One region of the Amycolatopsis sp. cmx-4-61 genome, then DNA from elsewhere that is predicted to be linked to it. Evidence: riboswitches for the same ligand, from Rfam matches in the RefSeq annotation. Region 1 holds a riboswitch; each other region holds the start of a gene.
What was found. A riboswitch is a leader RNA that binds a small molecule or an ion and turns the genes downstream of it on or off. The one in region 1 is predicted to bind S-adenosylmethionine.

Region 1 (5,537 bases):
GACGAGCACTCCCGCCGGGAAGTGGTCAGCCGTCGGTGGGGCCGCCTCTTCAGAGGCGTTCGACGCGGTCGGCCTGCGGGCCCCGGTCGCTCTGACGCACCGCGTACCGGACCCGGTCACCCTTCTGCAGCGGCTCCGACCCCATGATCACGGACGCGTGGGCGAAGAGATCGTCGCCGCCTGCGTCCGGGGTGATGAAGCCGAAGCCGCGGTCGGCGTCGTAGCGCGCGACGACGCCCTCGCCGCCTCGTACGGGCACGTCCCGCGCCGCCGGCCCTGCGGCCGCGGCAGGTGCCGACCGCTGCGGCGCCGTCTGGGGCTCGGCGCCCCGGACCAGGTGCACGTCGCGGGCCTGCGGGCCCTTGTCTCCACTGGCCACCTCGTAGGCGACGCGGTCGCCCTCCGCGAGCCACGTCAGCCCCTCGGCCAGGGCCCGGGCGTGAACGAAGACGTCCCCGGCGCCGGAGTCGGGGTTGATGAAGCCGAAGCCCTTGTCCTCGTCGTACCAGGCCACCGTGCCGTCGGCACCGTCCGCGACACCAGCCGCAGCGGGTGAGCCGGCCCCTTCTCCCAGCGGGATCACGTGCCCGGCCTGCGGGCCGCGCTCGCCTTCGACGATCAGGAAGGCCACCCGCTGCCCCTCGGTGACCACGCCGCCGGTCACGATGGCGGAGCTGTGCACGAAGACGTCGGCGCCGCCGCCGTCCGGCGACGCGAAGCCGTACCCCTTGCCCGGCTCGTACCAGTTGATGGTGCCGAGCAGGCCCACGGCGCTGCCGGTGGCCGCATCGGCGGTGACGCGAACGCGCAGCGCCTGGGGCCCGCGGTCGTTCTCGCCGACCTCGAACACGACGGCCTGACCCTCGCGGAGCACTTTCGCGCCGCCGTCCCCGACGATCTCGGAGGCGTGCACGAACACGTCCGGCGAGCCGTCTTCGGGCGCGAGGAAGCCGAAACCCCGTTCGACGTCGAACCAACGGACGGTCCCTTGCGGCATCAACGGCTCCAGGTCGAGAGGGCGGGCACTGGCCTCCAGTCTCTCTGACAGACCTCGCGGTCCGTCGGCCGGGCCCACCGGCGGGCGGTGCGGAGCCAGGGGCGGGCGGTTGGTTCACCTAGCGACACGCAGAGTTTTGCGACCAGGTCTTAACACACCGGGTCTCCCGAGCCGAGCAGCGGTACACGAACGAGTTAGGCCCGTCGCTTCACTATTCTGAGTGCCCCACGGCACTCGGGAGGGAGGCGGCATGGACCAGCTCCCCGTGCTGCTCGGCGTCGGCGGCATCGTGCTCCTCGCCTCCGTGCTGGCCGTGCGTGTGTCCATCCGCCTCGGCCTCCCCTCGCTGCTGCTCTACCTCGCGATGGGCGTGCTGCTCGGCGAAGCCGGCTTCGGCATCCGATTCGACAACCCCGAACTCACCCAGTCGCTGGGGCTCGCCGCGCTCGTCATGATCCTCGCCGAAGGCGGGCTGACCACCCGGTGGTCGGCGGTGAAACCCGCACTGGGAACCGGAATCGCACTGTCCACTGTGGCCGTTGTGGTGAGTGTGGCGGTCACCGGCGCGGGCCTGCACTGGTTGCTGGGCCTCGACTGGCGGCTGGCGCTGCTGTGGGGCGCGGTGCTCGCCTCCACCGACGCGGCCGCGGTGTTTTCCGTCCTGCGCACCGCCGGGATCGGCAACCGGCTCACCGGCGCGCTCGAACTCGAGTCGGGCATCAACGACGCACCGGCCTACATCGCCGTCGTGGTGCTGGCCGAAGGCGCCACTGTGGACTGGACGCTGCCGCTGCTGGTGGTCTACGAGCTGGCCGCGGGCCTGGGCATCGGCCTGGCCTTCGGCTGGCTCGGCGGCCTGGCGCTGCGCCGGGCCGCGCTGCCGGCGACCGGTCTCTACCCGCTCGCCACGGTCGCGGTGTGCGTCGTGGCGTATTCGTCCGGGCAGCTGCTGCACGCGTCCGGGCTGCTCGCCACCTACGTCGCCGCGCTAGTGCTCGGCAATTCGCGGCTGCCGCACCGGTCGGACACGCTCTCGTTCGCCGAGGGCCTGGGCTGGCTGGCGCAGATCGGGCTGTTCGTGCTGCTCGGCCTGTTCGCCTCGCCGGGGCGCCTGCTCGACGCGATCGTGCCGGGCCTGGTCGCGGGCGCCGTCGTGCTGCTGCTGGCGCGGCCGATCTCCGTCGTGGTGTCCATGCTCCCGTTCCGGCTGCCGTGGCGGGAACAGGCGTTCCTGTCGTGGGCCGGGCTGCGCGGGGCCGTGCCGATCGTGCTCGCGATGATCCCGCTGTCGCACGGCCTGCCGGGGGCGCAGCGGCTGGTCGACGCGGTGTTCGTGCTGGTCATCGTGCTGACGCTGGTCCAGGGGGCGACGCTCGGGCCGCTGGCGCGCCGGCTCGGCCTGGCCAAGAAGTCCGAGGCGCACGAGATCGAGGTCGACTCCGCGCCGCTGGACGAACTGGGCGCCGAACTGCTGCAGGTCCGGATCCAGCCCGGGTCGAAGATGCACGGCGTGTACCTGTCCGAGCTGCGGCTGCCGGTCGGGGCGACGATCAGCCTGGTGGTCCGCGCCGGCGCGGGCTTCACCCCGCAGAAGACCAGCCGGCTGCAGGAGAACGACCAGCTGCTGGTCGTGACGACGAGCGCGGTCCGCGACGCCGTCGAACGCCGGTTGCGTGCCGTCGACCGGGCCGGGCGCCTGGCCCGCTGGCGGGGTGAGGCCGGCCTCTGAGCGCCCTCTGTGACCGGCGTCTCAGAATGTGCGACGGGGGTTGGCGGCCGGGCGCGCGTTCGGTTACCTTTCGAACCAGGTCATGAGTGCCAGCGCGAAGCCCCGGCTTGCTGGCCGGCAACCCTCCTACCGCGGTGGGGTGCCCCGGGTGAAGACCGGGCCGGTCGCGCCGTGCGACGGGCAAGCGCGGGCCCCTCGCCGGGGTCCCCCGGATCGCCGAGGAGGCACCCGATGACTCTCGCCATCGACCGCACCCAGCTCGAAACCGTGACCCCGCAAGGCATTCCCACCGTGGCGGGCGCGTCGCTGCGGGTGCCGCTGGTGACCGGCGGGGACATCGGCTACGCCAACCTCGACCACGCCGCGAGCGCGCCCTGCCTCGACGCCGTCCGCGCGAAGGTCGACGAGTTCCTGCCCTGGTATGCCAGCGTCCACCGCGGTGCCGGCTTCGCGTCCCAGGTCTCGACCAATCTCTACGAGCGCACCCGCGACGTGCTGCGCCGGTTCGTCGGCGCGCGGCGGACCGACACGGTCGTCTTCACCCGCAACACCACCGACTCCTTCAACCTCCTGGCCCGCAGCCTGCCGCGGCACACGACCGTGATCGTGTTCGACACCGAGCACCACGCCGCCCTGCTGCCGTGGCCGGGCCCGAACGTGCGGCGGATCCCGACCCCGCGCACCCGCCTCGCCGCGGTGTCCGCTGTGGACGAAGCACTCGCGGACGCGCCGCAGGGACCGCGGCTGGTCGTCGTCACCGGAGCGTCCAATGTGACCGGTGAGCTGCTGCCGGTGGCCGAAATCGCCGCCGTGGCCCGGAAACACGGCGCCCGCATCGCCCTCGACGCCGCCCAGCTGGCCCCGCACCGCCGGATCTCGATCAAGGACCTCGACGTCGACTACGTCGCCCTCTCCGGCCACAAGCTGTACGCGCCTTTCGGCGCGGGCGCGCTGATCGGCCGCGCCGACTGGCTGCGCGCGGCCCGCCCGTACCTCGCCGGCGGCGGCGCGACCAAGCTCGTCACCGAAGACGCCGTCGTCTGGAACACCGGGCCCGAGCGCCACGAAGCCGGCTCGCCCAACACCGTCGGCGTGTACGCGCTCGGCGTGGCGTGCGAAACCCTGAGCCGCAGCTGGGACGCGGTCGTGGCGCACGAGCAGGCCCTGCTCACCCGGCTGCGCAAGGGCCTGGAGAGCATCCCGGGCGGCGCCGAACTGCGGCTGTTCGACGCCCCGGTCGACCGCGTGGGCACGGTCAGCTTCGTCGTCGACGGCTTCGACCCCGGCTGGCTCGCGGCGGTGCTGTCGGCCGAGTACGGCATCGGCGTCCGCGACGGCGCCTTCTGCGCCCACATCGCGGCGAAGCGGCTGATCGGCGTCACCGGCGGCACCGGGCAGCAGGCCCTCCGCGTGAGCCTCGGCCTCGGCAGCACCGAGGAACACGTCGACCGCGTGCTCCTCGCGCTGCGGCAGATCGTCGCCCGCGGAGCCCGCTGGGAGTACGCGAAGGTGGACGGGCGCTGGACGCCGGTCGGCGACCCGCGGGAGCTGCCGCCCTTCTGCTGAGCGCTAGCCTGGGCCGATGGGGAGAGGGCCGCGTTTCTGGTTTCCGCTGGCGCTGCTGGGCTTCGCCGAGATCGGCCTGGCCGCGGCGCAGCTGCTGGCCCGCCGCAGCCGGGCCGAGGCCGAGGCGGCGAACCTCCTCCTCCGCCCGGTCCCGGCCGGGCCGACCTACGGCCGCCTGCAGTGGATGTCCCAGGACGACTTCCACGCCTTGGGCGGCGACCTGCCCACCGGACCGGCGTGGCTGGTCGCGCTCGGCCTGGTCGTCCTCGGCACGGCCGTCTGGTACGCGGTCGCGCTGCGGCCCGTCCGCACCGGGCGGTTCGCCCTCGGCACGGTCGCCGCGCTGCTCGCGCTCCCGCTGCTCGACCTGGTCGGCTCGTGGCAGTTCCGGCTCGGCGACGGCCTGCGCGGTCCGCTCCTGGCCACGCTGGGCCTGCTGCTGCTCGCCGCGTACGAGCGCAGCCGGTTCGTGTTGCTGGCGGCGGCCGCGTTCGCCCTGGTCGCCGTGGTGCTCTCGGCGGACACGGCGGGCGTGCTGGTCTCGGCGGTCCTCGTGCTGGCTGCCGCCTTCGCGGCCGTCCTCCGCCGGCCGCCCGATACCCTGCGGTGATGGGGAGTTCGCGGCGGTCCTGGTTCCCGTTGGCGGCGCTGGGGTTCGCGTTGATCGTGATGGTGGCCGTCCAACTGGTCCCGGCCGACGTCCGCGTGGCGCAGGGGTATCAGCAGGGGTATCAGCTGTCCCCAGGACCGCACGGCCTCGGGACCGGCGGCGTCGGCGGCACCGGCCGCGCCGACAACGAGCTCTCCGGCGTGGCCATCGGGGTCGACGTGGTCCCGCCGGCGACGCTGGGCTGGCTCGCCGGTCTCGCCTGCGTGGTCCTCGCCGTGGCCGCCTGGTACTGGCGGCAGCTGCGGCCGCCGCGCCCCGGCCGGTTCCTGCTCGGCACCCTGGGTGCGCTGGCCGCCGTCCCGCTGCTCGACCTGGTCGGCGCGCTGGAACTGCGGCTGCCCGGTGACGTGCGCGGCGCACTGGTGGCCGCCCTCGGCCTGCTGGTGCTGGCCGCGTACGAGCGCAGCTGGCTCCTGGCGGCCGTCGCCGGCGTGTTCGCGCTGGTCACGACGGTGTTCCTGCCGCCGGTGCCCGGTGCGCTCGCGGCGGCGGGCCTGCTGTTCGCGGCCGCCTTCGCCGTGCTCCTGCGCCCGCGGCCGGACGGGCCCGCCGCAGCCTGACCAGCACCGTGGACA
Region 2 (5,537 bases), on a different contig from region 1:
CAGCGCGGCCGCCAGGGAAACCCGGCGCCGCTCGCCACCGGAGAGGTTCGCGGTGGGCGTGTCGAGCCCGATCGCGGTGATGCCCAGTCCATCCACAATGGACCGCACGCGCGCGTCGGCCGCCCATTCGTGCTCGGCGCCGTAGCGTTCGAGCACGACCTCGCCGACGCTGCTGCCGTCCGGCAGCTCCGTCCGCTGGGTGACGACGGCCATCCGCAGGCCGCCGACGTGGCTCACCCGACCGGAGTCCGGTTCGGACAGTCCGCAAAGGACTTCCAGCAGGGTGGTCTTGCCGCCACCGTTGAGGCCGACGACGCCGATGCGCTGCCCGGCCGCGACACCGAGGGAGACGCCGTCCAGCAGCGGCTTCACCCCGTAGGACTTGCTCACCGCCTCCAGGTTGACCAGGTTGGCCATCCGCTCAGCCGATCCTTTCCACGATGACGAACCGGGTCGCCACGACCGGGGTCGTGTCGTCCACGGTGAATTCCGGGTCCTCCAGTGCGGCGCGCACCTGCGCGCCCTGCCAGAACTTCTCGTGCTCCGCGCGCCACTCGGCGACGCTCGTGAAGCCCTCGCCTTCGCCGACCGCGTGCTCGATGTCCACTTCGGACAGCGGGAGCACGCGCACCTCGGCGGTTTCGATGACCGCGACCCCGGCGCCGGCGGAGTCGAGCACCAGTTCCCGGTCACCCACCGAAGGCAACGCTTCGCCGGCTCGCTCGTATTCCGCGAGCAGGGCCGAGGTCGTCGTCTTCTCCCCGGCCAGGATCGCCGCGACCAGCTTGTCCCGCAACGGGCCCGGGAACGCGAACTCCGCGTGCTTCATGCGTGCACCCGCGGCGGGGTCGGCCGGTTCGCGTCGTCTCCGCCGACCACGCGGGCGCCGGGGACCGGGCCGTGGGCGACGCGGACCGTGCGGCAGACACCCGCGCCCGACAGCTCGGCCGCGACCTCCACCGCCGACTGTGCGTCTTCGCAGAGGAACGCGCACGTCGGACCCGAACCGGACACCGTGCCCGCGAGCGCGCCCGCGTTCACCCCCGCCCGGAGCGTGCGACGCAGGCCGGGGCGCAGCGAGACCGCCGCCGCCTGCAGGTCGTTGCCCAGCAGCAGGGCGAGCTGACGGGGGTCGCCCGAGGCCAGTGCCTCGACGACTGGCGTGTGCGAACCGATCCGGGGCGGGTTGCCCGCCGCGCGCAGGCGGTCGAGTTCGCCGAACACCTTCGGCGTCGACAGCCCTTCGGCGTCGAAGGCCAGTACCCAGTGGAACGTGTGCCGCGACAGCACCGGGACCAGCTGCTCGCCGCGGCCGGTGCCCAGCGCGGTGCCGCCGTAGAGCGCGAACGGGACGTCGCTGCCCAGGCCGGCGGCGATCTCGGCCAGCTCGTCGCGGGTGACGTCGAGGTTCCAGAGACTGGCCAGGCCGACGAGCGTCGCCGCCGCGTCGGCGCTGCCGCCCGCCATGCCGCCGGCGACCGGGATGCCCTTGCGCAGCACCACCCGGACCTTCGGCTCGCCGGTGCGGCCGACGTGCGCGGCCAGTGCCTCGACGGCCCGCCAGGCCAGGTTCTCCGGGCCGGTCGGGACCGAGCCCTCCCCCTCACCGTATACCTCGATGCCGGGCTCATCGGTGACCGCGACGGTCACTTCGTCGGTCAGTGACAGCGCCTGGAACACGGTCACCAGCTCGTGGTAACCGTCTTCGCGCAGGTCGTCGACCGAAAGGTGCAGGTTGACCTTGGCCGGGACCCGGACGGTGACTGGGGGCGGAACTACGGCGAGCACCCGACCAGCCTACGTGCCCGCGGAAACGCCCCAATGTGGCCTTCGGTGCGTCTCACGCACCGAAGGCCGCCTTGGGTGCGTCTCACGCACCCAAGGCCGCCTTGGGGCGCTTGGGGCGGGGGTCAGGCAGCCGCGACACCCTGGGGGCCGCGCGCGGTGTGCGTCACGTGGCCGCCGCGCTCGGCGACCCACGCCAGCGCCGCGTCGGCCCGCTCGCCGCGGACACCCAGGCGGAAGCGGCCGACCGGGGTGTCGCCGATGCGGGTCAGGCCGCCGCCGATGGTGGCGAACTCGACGTCGAAGCGGCCCGCGGCCTCGGGCAGCAGCGCCCCGACCGAGGCGAAGCCGACCAGCACGACGTCGGCCGAGCGGTCGTAGCGGGCCGTCTGCGCGCGGGTGGTCTCGATGGCCGGCAGCAGCGCCTGCGCGGTGCGGCTGGCCGGGTTCGAGATCAGGTCGAGCACCGTGCCGCGCTCGACGACCGTGCCGTCCTCCAGCACCGCGACGTCGTCGCAGACCCGGCGGACCACGCCCGCGTCCGGCGTCGTGACGACGACGGTGGTGCCCAGCTCCGAACGGGCCCGGTCGAGGACGGCGAGCACCGCGCCGGCCTCCTCCGGGTCGACACCCGCGGTCGGGTCGTCGGCGAGCAGCACGGCCGGGGCCGCCGCGAGGGCCTTCGCGACCGCGACGCGGCGGAGCTGGCCGGCGGACAGCTCGCCGGGACGCTGCGCGGCGCGCTGCGTCAGGCCGACGAGGTCGAGCAGCGAACCGACCCGGCTGCGGCGCTGCGGGCCGTCGACGCCGAGCTGCTCGAGCGGGGAAGCGATGTTGCCGGCGATGGTGCGCTCGGCGATCAGCTCCGGCTTCGTCGAAACGACGCCGAGCTGACGGCGGATTTCGCGGAGGCGGCGGCCGTCGAGGGTGCCGGTGTTGAGGCCGTCGAGGCGGACGACACCGCGGTCGGGGCGCTCCTGCAGGGCGATGCACCGGGCGAGGACGGACTTGCCCGAACCGGCGGGACCGACCACGCCGAACAGCGAGCCCGCCTGGACGTCGACGCTCACGTCCCGCAGCGCGACGACGGAGTTTCCGTTGGTGGCAAAGGTTTTGGACAGGTTTTCGACCGTGATCACGAAGGCTCCAGAAAACGGGGCGCGTGCATGGCACAGCGCCCGGCCGCAAGCGAGTTCCGTCCTGTTCGGACGGTGCAAGGAGAAGAGGTGGACCGGCTCGGACTAGCTCAGTTGGAGCGCCGACATGCGGTCACGGAGCGGCGGCCTTCGTCGACGACGCGACGCCGGGTCAGGAGCAGGGGGCGAGCTACCCTCTTCATCGAAAACGGCCTCCATCGGTCCTGGCGGTAGCACCTGCCCTGCGGAGGGTGGTTGCTGCGACTTCGGCGAGCCAGGTCTCTCAGTCGCTCGGGATGGACGTATTGAGTAAAACCGATCCCGAGCAGCGAAAGCAAGCCCATCGGCCCAGATCACACGACTGGAGGTGTCCGGATCGCGGGAACGGGGCCTCCGAGGGCGTATTTTCCGCTTCCACTGTGGAGCGGCTAGCGCGCGGCGGCGATCCGGGCGAAGTCGTGCACGTCCAGCTGCTCACCGCGGGTCTTCGGGTCGATCCCGGCGGCCCTCAGGAGTTCGCCGGCCCGCTCGGCCGAGCCGGCCCAGCCCGCGAGCGCGGCGCGGAGCGTCTTCCTGCGCTGTGAGAACGCGGCGTCCACGAGACCGAAAAGGCTGTCCCGGTCCGCGGACGCCGTCGCGTCGCCGCGTTCGAAAGCGACGAGCGCGGAATCGACGTTCGGTACCGGCCAGAACACGGAGCGTGGCACCGCGGCGACCTTGCGTGCGGTGCCGTACCACGCGAGCTTGACGCTGGGCACGCCGTAGATCCGGCTGCCCGGGCCGGCGGCCATCCGGTCGGCGACCTCGGTCTGCACCATGACGAGCCCGGTCCTCAGGGAGGGCACCTCGGCGAGCAGGTGCAGCACCACGGGCACGGCGACGTTGTAGGGCAGGTTGGCGACGAGGGCGGTCGGCTCGCCCAGCTCCGCGCGCGTGACGCGCAGCGCGTCGGCACCGACGACGGTCAGCCGTTCCGCGGCTTCGGGGCCCCGCTCGGCGACGGTCTCGGGCAGCCGCGCGGCGAGCTTGGGATCGATTTCGACGGCGACGACCCGCGCCCCGGTGGCGAGCAGCCCGAGCGTCAGCGAGCCGAGCCCGGGCCCGACCTCGAGGACGACGTCGTCTTCGGTGATGTTCGCGAGTTCGACGATCCGGCGGACGGTGTTGGGATCGTGCACGAAGTTCTGCCCGAGCTTCTTGGTCGGCCGGACGTCGAGTTCGGCCGCCAGCCCGCGGATCTCGGCCGGTCCCAGCAGTTCAACCACCGGTGGAGCTTACTTGAACCCGGAACTCGCGTGATCAGCGGCGGATCTCGCGTGACTGGAGGTCAACTCGCGTGACTGAAGGGTCGACACGCGTGACTGAAGGGTCGACACGCGTGACTGAAGGGTCGACACGCGTGACTGGAGGGTCGACACGCGAAACGGCCCCCGTCCGAGGTGGACGGGGGCCGTTTCCGAAAACGCTGTCAGGCCTTCTTGCCGCAGACCGGCCAGGCGCTGTAGCTGCCGCCGCGGCCGGCCTTGACCTTCTCCGCGATCGCGATCTGCTGCTCACGCGTGGCCTGGTTCGGCAGCGGGGCGTACTGGTCGCCGCCGTAGGCGTTCCACGTCTGCTTGTCGAACTGGAGGCCGCCGTAGTAGCCGTTGCCCGTGTTGATGGCCCAGTTGCCGCCCGACTCGCACTGCGCGATGCGGTCCCACGCGGAACCGTCGCCGATCTCGGGCGTCGGGGCCTGCTTGGTGCCGACGTGGACGATCTTCGGCTTCGGCTGGGTGAGGACCTTCTCGGAGATGCTCTCCCGGCCGGTCTCCTTGCCGTTCTTCTGCGTGACCTTGTAGGTCACTTCCTTCTCACCCGGCGTGCCGGGGTCCTCGACCTGCGTCTTGCCCTTGGCCAGGTCCGGGTCGTCGACGCGCTGCTCGGGCGGGTCGATGCTCTCCTTCTGGGTGACCGTCGAGACGCCGGTGCGGCTGATGTGCACCTCGGCGCCGTCGGTCAGCTTGACGTCCAGACCACCCTCGGCCTGGTCGTCCGGGCCCAGGGTGAGCTTGTACTCGCCCAGGAACTCCTTCGTCGTGACCGCGGTCGTCTTCACCTGCTTCGGCGCGTTGCCGCCGTCGTACAGGGTGATGTTCTTGAGCGTCTTGATCTCGACGGTCGCGCCCTGCAGCGGCAGCTCGCCGTTCTTCGGCATCGACATCCACGTGCCGGCCTTGTCGGCTTCGGCCATGCCGAGCTGGCTCAGCGCGTCGCCGAGGTGGGTCGCGCGGACCCAGGAGGTGCGCTCGACGCCGTCGACGAGCAGCTTCAGCTGGCGGCCGCGCTCGAGCTTGATGACGCCGCCGTCGCCGACCTCGGCCTGCGGGGAGGGGGACAGCGAGTCGTGCTCGCCGACGGACAGGCCCGCGTCCTCGAGCACCTCGCCGACGGTGTCGCCGAAGGAGTGCACGGTGGTCTGCTGGCCGTCGACGTCGACGGTGACGCTCTTGTTCATCGCCAGCGCGGCCGCGCCGCCGCCGGCGATCGAGATCATCACGGACAGGACGGCGCCCTTGAGGAACCGGCGCTTCCAGACCTTGGTGGTCTCGCGGAGGCCCTCGTCCAGCGCGGCCT
Region 3 (5,537 bases), on a different contig from region 1:
GGAAGAGCAGGAGGCTCTGCAGGACCGAGCCGAGGCCGAAGTAGACGACCGGCGGCACGCCCAGGCCGGTCACCGAGTGGGCGTCCCAGAGCGTGTACCCGGCGATGACGGCGCCGGTCAGCAGGCCGTACAAGACGCCGGCTTTCACCGCTTTCGGGTCCGTCGCCCGGCGGCCGGTGCTGATCACCAGCACCCCGGCGACGACCAGGAAGGCGCCGAGCAGGCCCAGCGGGCCGGGGTGTTCGCCGAGCACCAGGACGGCGGCCAGCACCGACAGCAACGGCCCGGTCCCGCGCGCGACGGGGTAGACGACGGAGAGGTCGCCGACGCGGTACCCGCGCTGCAGCACGACGCCGTAGGCGACGTGCAGGACGGCGGTGACCACGGCGGCGAGCAGCCAGCTCCACTGTGGACGCTCGTCCTCGACGACGACCAGCACCACGGTCACCGGCAGCAGGAACACGGCGGAGACGGTGTAGTAGAGCCAGACGAACTGGGTGCCCCCGGAGGAGATCCGCTTGGCGGCGAGGTTCCAGGCGGCGTGCACGACGGCGGCGACGAGGACGAGGGACAAGGCGGTGGCGTTCACGGGACCCCTTCGGGGTTCTCGCGCGCGCGAGAACCGGGTCCTCCAGGCTTTTGCCCCGTCAGATGAACGACCGGCCGTCCGGGCCCGCCGACGGTGCCGCTCGGACCAGTCCCGCCGGCCCTGGTTGTGAGGAGCTGGAACGCGGACCGGCGACGGAACCCTAGGCACTACCGTCACCCACCGTACTCCCGGCTCCGGACGCTCGTGGACCGGCTGTTAGAGTGGTCGCTCGCTGCCCGTGCGGCATTCCGTCATGGAGGAAACCCGCTTCTCGCGGGGCCACTTCAGCGCGGCGGCGATCTCACCGAGTGAAACAGGAGTTGCCCTATGGCCAACATCAAGTCGCAGATCAAGCGCATCACGACGAACGAGAAGGCGCGTCAGCGCAACCAGGCGATCCGGTCCTCGGTGAAGACCGCGATCCGCAAGGTCCGCGAAGCCGCCGAGGCCGGCGACAAGGCCAAGGCCGTCGAGCTGCAGCGCGACGCCGCCCAGAAGCTGGACAAGGCCGTCTCGAAGGGCGTCATCCACGCCAACCAGGCCGCCAACAAGAAGTCGGCGCTCGCGAAGCGCGTCAACGCGCTCTGAGCTGGTTGATTTCCGAGAAGGCCCCGGCTTCGGCCGGGGCCTTCTTCGTGTCCGGCGTGCTTCATGTCCGGCGTGCGACCGGGCGGGTGACACCCGTGCGTCGTGTCGGCCGCGATCAGCGTCGCAGCCGCCGCGCGCTCCAGCGCGTAGCCCGGTCCGCCGCCACACCGTCGACCACGGCGATCAGCGGTCGCCCTTGGCTGCCGCCACCTCCAGCACCGCCCGCTCCAGCGCATAGCCCGGGTCCGCCGCCACGCCCTTGACCTCGGCGTTCAGCCGCGCGACCACGCGCATCGCCGTGGCCAGGCCGTCGGGGTTCCAGCCGCGGGACTGGCCCTGCGCCTTCCGGATCTTCCACGGCGGCATGCCGAGCTCGCCCGCCAGCTGGTTGGGGTTGCCGCGGCCCGCGCCGGAGACCCGGGCGATCGTGCGGACCGCGTCGGCCAGCGCGTCGGCGACCAGGACGTGCGGGACACCCAGCTGCATCGCCCAGCGCAGTGACTCCAGCGCCGCCGCGCGGTCGCCGCCGACTGCCTTCTCCGCGACCGCGAACCCGGTCACGTCGGCGCGGCCGCGGTGGTAGCGGCGGACCGCGTCGGCGTCGACGGTCCCGCCCGTGTCCGCGACCAGCTGCGTCGCCGCCGACGACAGTTCCCGCAGGTCGGAGCCCACGGCGTCGAGCAGGGCCGCCACGCCCGCCGGGTCGATCTTGCCGCCCACCCGGCGCACCTCGTGGCGCACGAACTGCTCCCGCTCGGCCGGCTTGGTCAGCTTCGGGCACTCGGTGACCTCGGCGCCGGCCTTCTTCAGCGCGGCCGGGAGGGTCTTGCCCGCCTTGCTGCGGCCACCGCCGGTGTGCACGACGACGAGCACGACCCCGTCCGCCGGGTCCTTCAAGTAGGCCGCGACGGCGTCGGCCAGCTCCTGCGAGATGTCCTGCGCCGACTCGAGGACGATCACCCGGCCCTCGCTGAACAGCGACGGGCTGACCAGTTCGGCCAGCTCGGGGGCTGTGAGATCGGACACCCGGGCGCGGGTCAGCTCGGCGGTCGCGTCCATCGCGCGGGCGGCGGCGAGCGTCTCGCGGACGGCGCGCTCGATCAGCAGTTCTTCCTCCCCCAGCACCAGCTGCAGCGGGGCCGGGGCGGTGGCTTGCGCGGTCACCCGGGAATCCTCTCACTTGCGCTCCCGTGCGCCCGCTCCGGTGATGTCGGGCGGCCACCGTGGCACGGGGCGCGCGCGATGTCGTACGGTGTACCCGAGGCAGCCCGCCCCGGAAGTTTCCGGCGTGCGCGCACCGACAACCGAATACCGCTCATCCAGAGGGGCAGAGGGAACGGCCCGACGAAGCCCCGGCAACCGGCGTACAGCCTGTCATCCCGCGATCGCGGGATAGCTGACGACCACGGTGCCAATTCCGGCCCGCTTCGGCGGGGCAGATGAGGAAGGAACCTCGCGATGACCGCCACCCTCGGCACGACCTCCACCACCAAGACCCCGGATCTCGGTCCCGCCGTCGAGCTGGTGTCGAAGGAAGAGGGCCACCGGCAGCCGCTCGCCCCCGAATTCGTCTCCGCCGAAGACTTCTCGCCGCTCGAGGTCGCTTACGACTTCGGCCGCGTCCGCCGCGAAGACATCGAGGCCGGCCCCAAGAACATCTGGCGCTACAAGAAGCTCCTTCCCGTTCCGTCCAACGTCGAAGAGATCCCGAACACCGAGCCGGGCGCGACGCGGCTGGTCCGCGCCGACCGCCTCGCCAAGGAACTCGGCCTCAAGCGCGTGTGGGTCAAGGACGACACCGGCAACCCGACGCACTCGTTCAAGGACCGCGTCGTCGCCGTCGCGCTGGCCGCGGCCCGCGAGTTCGGGTTCGAGGTGCTCGCCTGTCCGTCGACCGGCAACCTGGCCAACGCGACGGCCGCCGCGGCGGCCCGCGCCGGCTGGCGGTCGGTCGTGCTGATCCCCAAGACCCTCGAGCGCGCCAAGATCCTCACCACCGCGGTGTACGACGGCGACCTCCTCGCCATCGACGGCAACTACGACGACGTCAACCGCCTCGCCACCGAGCTCGCCGGCGAGCACCCGAAGTGGGCGTTCGTCAACGTGAACGTCCGGCCGTACTACTCGGAGGGCTCGAAGACGCTGGCCTTCGAGGTCGCCGAGCAGCTCGGCTGGCGCATCCCGCCGCAGATCGTCGTCCCGATCGCCTCCGGTTCGCAGCTGACCAAGGTGGACAAGGGTTTCCGCGAGCTGGGCCAGCTCGGCCTGGTGGACGCCAGCCCGTACAAGGTGTTCGGCGCACAGGCCACCGGCTGCTCGCCGGTGTCGGCCGCGTTCCGCGCGGGCCAGGACGTGGTCCAGCCGGTGAAGCCGGACACGATCGCCCGCTCGCTGGCGATCGGCAACCCGGCCGACGGCCCGTACGTGCTCGACATCGTCAACCGCACCGGCGGTGCGATCGAGGACGTCTCCGACGAAGAGGTCGTCGAGGGCATCCGCCTGCTGGCCCGCACCGAGGGCATCTTCACCGAGACGGCGGGCGGGGTCACCGTCGCCACGGCGAAGAAGCTGGTCGAGACGGGCAAGCTGGACCCGGACGCCGAGACGGTGCTGCTGATCACCGGCGACGGCCTCAAGACCCTCGACGCGATCGAGAACCACGTGGGTCCGAAGGCCACCCTGCCGCCCTCGGCCGCGGCCGTGAACGAGGCGCTCGGCTACTGAGCTCCGGCCCGGGGCGGGCGCTCGGCTACTGGGACCCAGCCCGGGGCGGGCGCTCGGCCCGCCCCGGGCCCTCAGCGGCGCGGCGGACCTCGGGGCTCGCCACGGCGGACTATCGCCGGTCCGGCGACCACCGCGGTGTCGCCGTCCACGTCGGTGCGGGTGACCCGCGCGCCCAGCGCCGCCAGAGTGTCTATTGTGGACTTGCTCGGGTGCCCGTACGTGTTTCCCGCACCCACGCTGACCATGGCCACCCGTGGGGCCACCGCCGCGAGGAACGACGGCAGCGAGTACCGGCTGCCGTGGTGGGGCACCTTCAACACCTCCGCTCTCAGGTCTCCGACGTCGGCCAGCAGGTCCGACTGCGCGGCCAGTTCGACGTCGCCGGTCAGCAGGATCCGGCCGGCGGGCGTTTCCGCGCGCAGCACCACCGAACTGTTGTTGATCGTCGTCCCGTCCGGCTGCTCGGCCGCCCGGGCCGGGACGTAGCGCGGCCCGAGGACGTCGAGCGCCAGGCCGGGCCAGTCCAGCCGCTCGCCCGGGTTCAGCTCGACCAGCGGCACCGACTGCCGGGCGGCTTCCGCAGCGACCTGGCGCCACGCCCACGGCGGCGACCGTCCCGGGCCGACGGCGATCGCGCCGACCGCGCGGCCGTCGAAGACCGAGGCGAGGCCGCCGATGTGGTCGGCGTGCAGGTGGCTCAGCACCAGCAGCGGGATCCGGTCGACCGCCAGCCGGTGCAGGCACTCGTCGACCGGCCCCGGCTCGGGTCCGGTGTCCACGACGACCGCCCGCCCGGGATCGGCGGTCGCCAGCACGACCGCGTCGCCCTGGCCGACGTCACACTCGACCATCGCCCAGTTCCGCGGCGGCCACGCCGGCGCCAGCACCCGGACCGGCACGAACACCAGCAGACCGCCGACGACGAGCAGCGCCATCAGGACCCGCACCCGCCGGTGCCGCACCGCCAGCGCCAGCACCACGAGGACGCCGGCGGCCAGCAGACCGCCCACCCAGCCACCGGGCCACGCGATGACCGCGCCCGGCGCCCGGGCGCCGTACCGGGCCACGGTGATCAGCCACCGCGCTTCCGGATCGGCCAGGTGCACCAGGACGTTCCCGGCGCCCGGCCACCACGGGCCGGTGACGGTCGCCAGCACGCCCAGCACGGTCGCCGGGGCCACCACGGGTGCGGCGAGGACGTTGGTCAGCACCGAAACCAGGCTCACCGAACCCGCCATGCCCGCGAGCACCGGCGCCGTCACCAGGAAGGCCGCCAACGGGACCGCCAGCCCTTCCGCGAACCCCGGTGGGATGCCGCGGCGGACCAGGGCACCGGCCCAGCGGGGTGCGAGCAGGACCAGCCCGCCGGTGGCGCACACCGAAAGCGCAAAGCCGAATTCCGTGGCCATCGCCGGATCAGCGACCACCAGCACGCACACCGCGAAGGCCAGCGCGGGCAGCGCCGAACCCCGCCGTCCCAGCGCCAAGGCCAGCAACGCCACGGCCGCCATGACCCCGGCCCGCAGGACGCTCGGCTCCGGGCCGACCAGGACGAGAAACCCCGCCAGGCACGCCCCGGCGGCCGCGGCCGACAGCCGGGGACCGAGCCGGAGCAGGCGCAACAGCAGCAGCACCG

Region 2: it holds a riboswitch for S-adenosylmethionine, as region 1 does, so the genes downstream of both, ACLJOU_RS08380 (methionine ABC transporter ATP-binding protein) here and ACLJOU_RS24280 (aminotransferase class V-fold PLP-dependent enzyme) in region 1, are expected to answer to the same signal.
Region 3: it holds a riboswitch for S-adenosylmethionine, as region 1 does, so the genes downstream of both, thrC (threonine synthase) here and ACLJOU_RS24280 (aminotransferase class V-fold PLP-dependent enzyme) in region 1, are expected to answer to the same signal.

What each region holds. Positions count from the first base shown of each region.
Region 1 covers NZ_JAEBEI010000008.1:304,466-310,002, forward strand. The annotation lists gene ACLJOU_RS24265 (cold-shock protein) at 50-769, opposite strand; partial or broken gene ACLJOU_RS24270 (cold-shock protein) at 800-997, opposite strand; gene ACLJOU_RS24275 (potassium/proton antiporter) at 1,248-2,726, shown strand; SAM riboswitch class IV at 2,805-2,919, shown strand; gene ACLJOU_RS24280 (aminotransferase class V-fold PLP-dependent enzyme) at 2,958-4,292, shown strand; gene ACLJOU_RS24285 (hypothetical protein) at 4,309-4,902, shown strand; gene ACLJOU_RS24290 (hypothetical protein) at 4,902-5,522, shown strand.
Region 2 covers NZ_JAEBEI010000001.1:1,705,643-1,711,179, reverse strand. The annotation lists gene ACLJOU_RS08395 (ABC-F family ATP-binding cassette domain-containing protein) at 1-417, opposite strand, end outside; gene ACLJOU_RS08390 (ASCH domain-containing protein) at 422-829, opposite strand; gene ACLJOU_RS08385 (4-(cytidine 5'-diphospho)-2-C-methyl-D-erythritol kinase) at 826-1,788, opposite strand; gene ACLJOU_RS08380 (methionine ABC transporter ATP-binding protein) at 1,911-2,924, opposite strand; SAM riboswitch class I at 3,134-3,224, opposite strand; gene rsmA (16S rRNA (adenine(1518)-N(6)/adenine(1519)-N(6))-dimethyltransferase RsmA) at 3,350-4,186, opposite strand; gene ACLJOU_RS08370 (transglycosylase family protein) at 4,390-5,537, opposite strand, start outside.
Region 3 covers NZ_JAEBEI010000007.1:134,224-139,760, forward strand. The annotation lists gene ACLJOU_RS21625 (DMT family transporter) at 1-589, opposite strand, end outside; gene rpsT (30S ribosomal protein S20) at 917-1,177, shown strand; gene holA (DNA polymerase III subunit delta) at 1,361-2,341, opposite strand; SAM riboswitch class I at 2,490-2,623, shown strand; gene thrC (threonine synthase) at 2,636-3,901, shown strand; gene ACLJOU_RS21645 (ComEC/Rec2 family competence protein) at 3,973-5,537, opposite strand, start outside.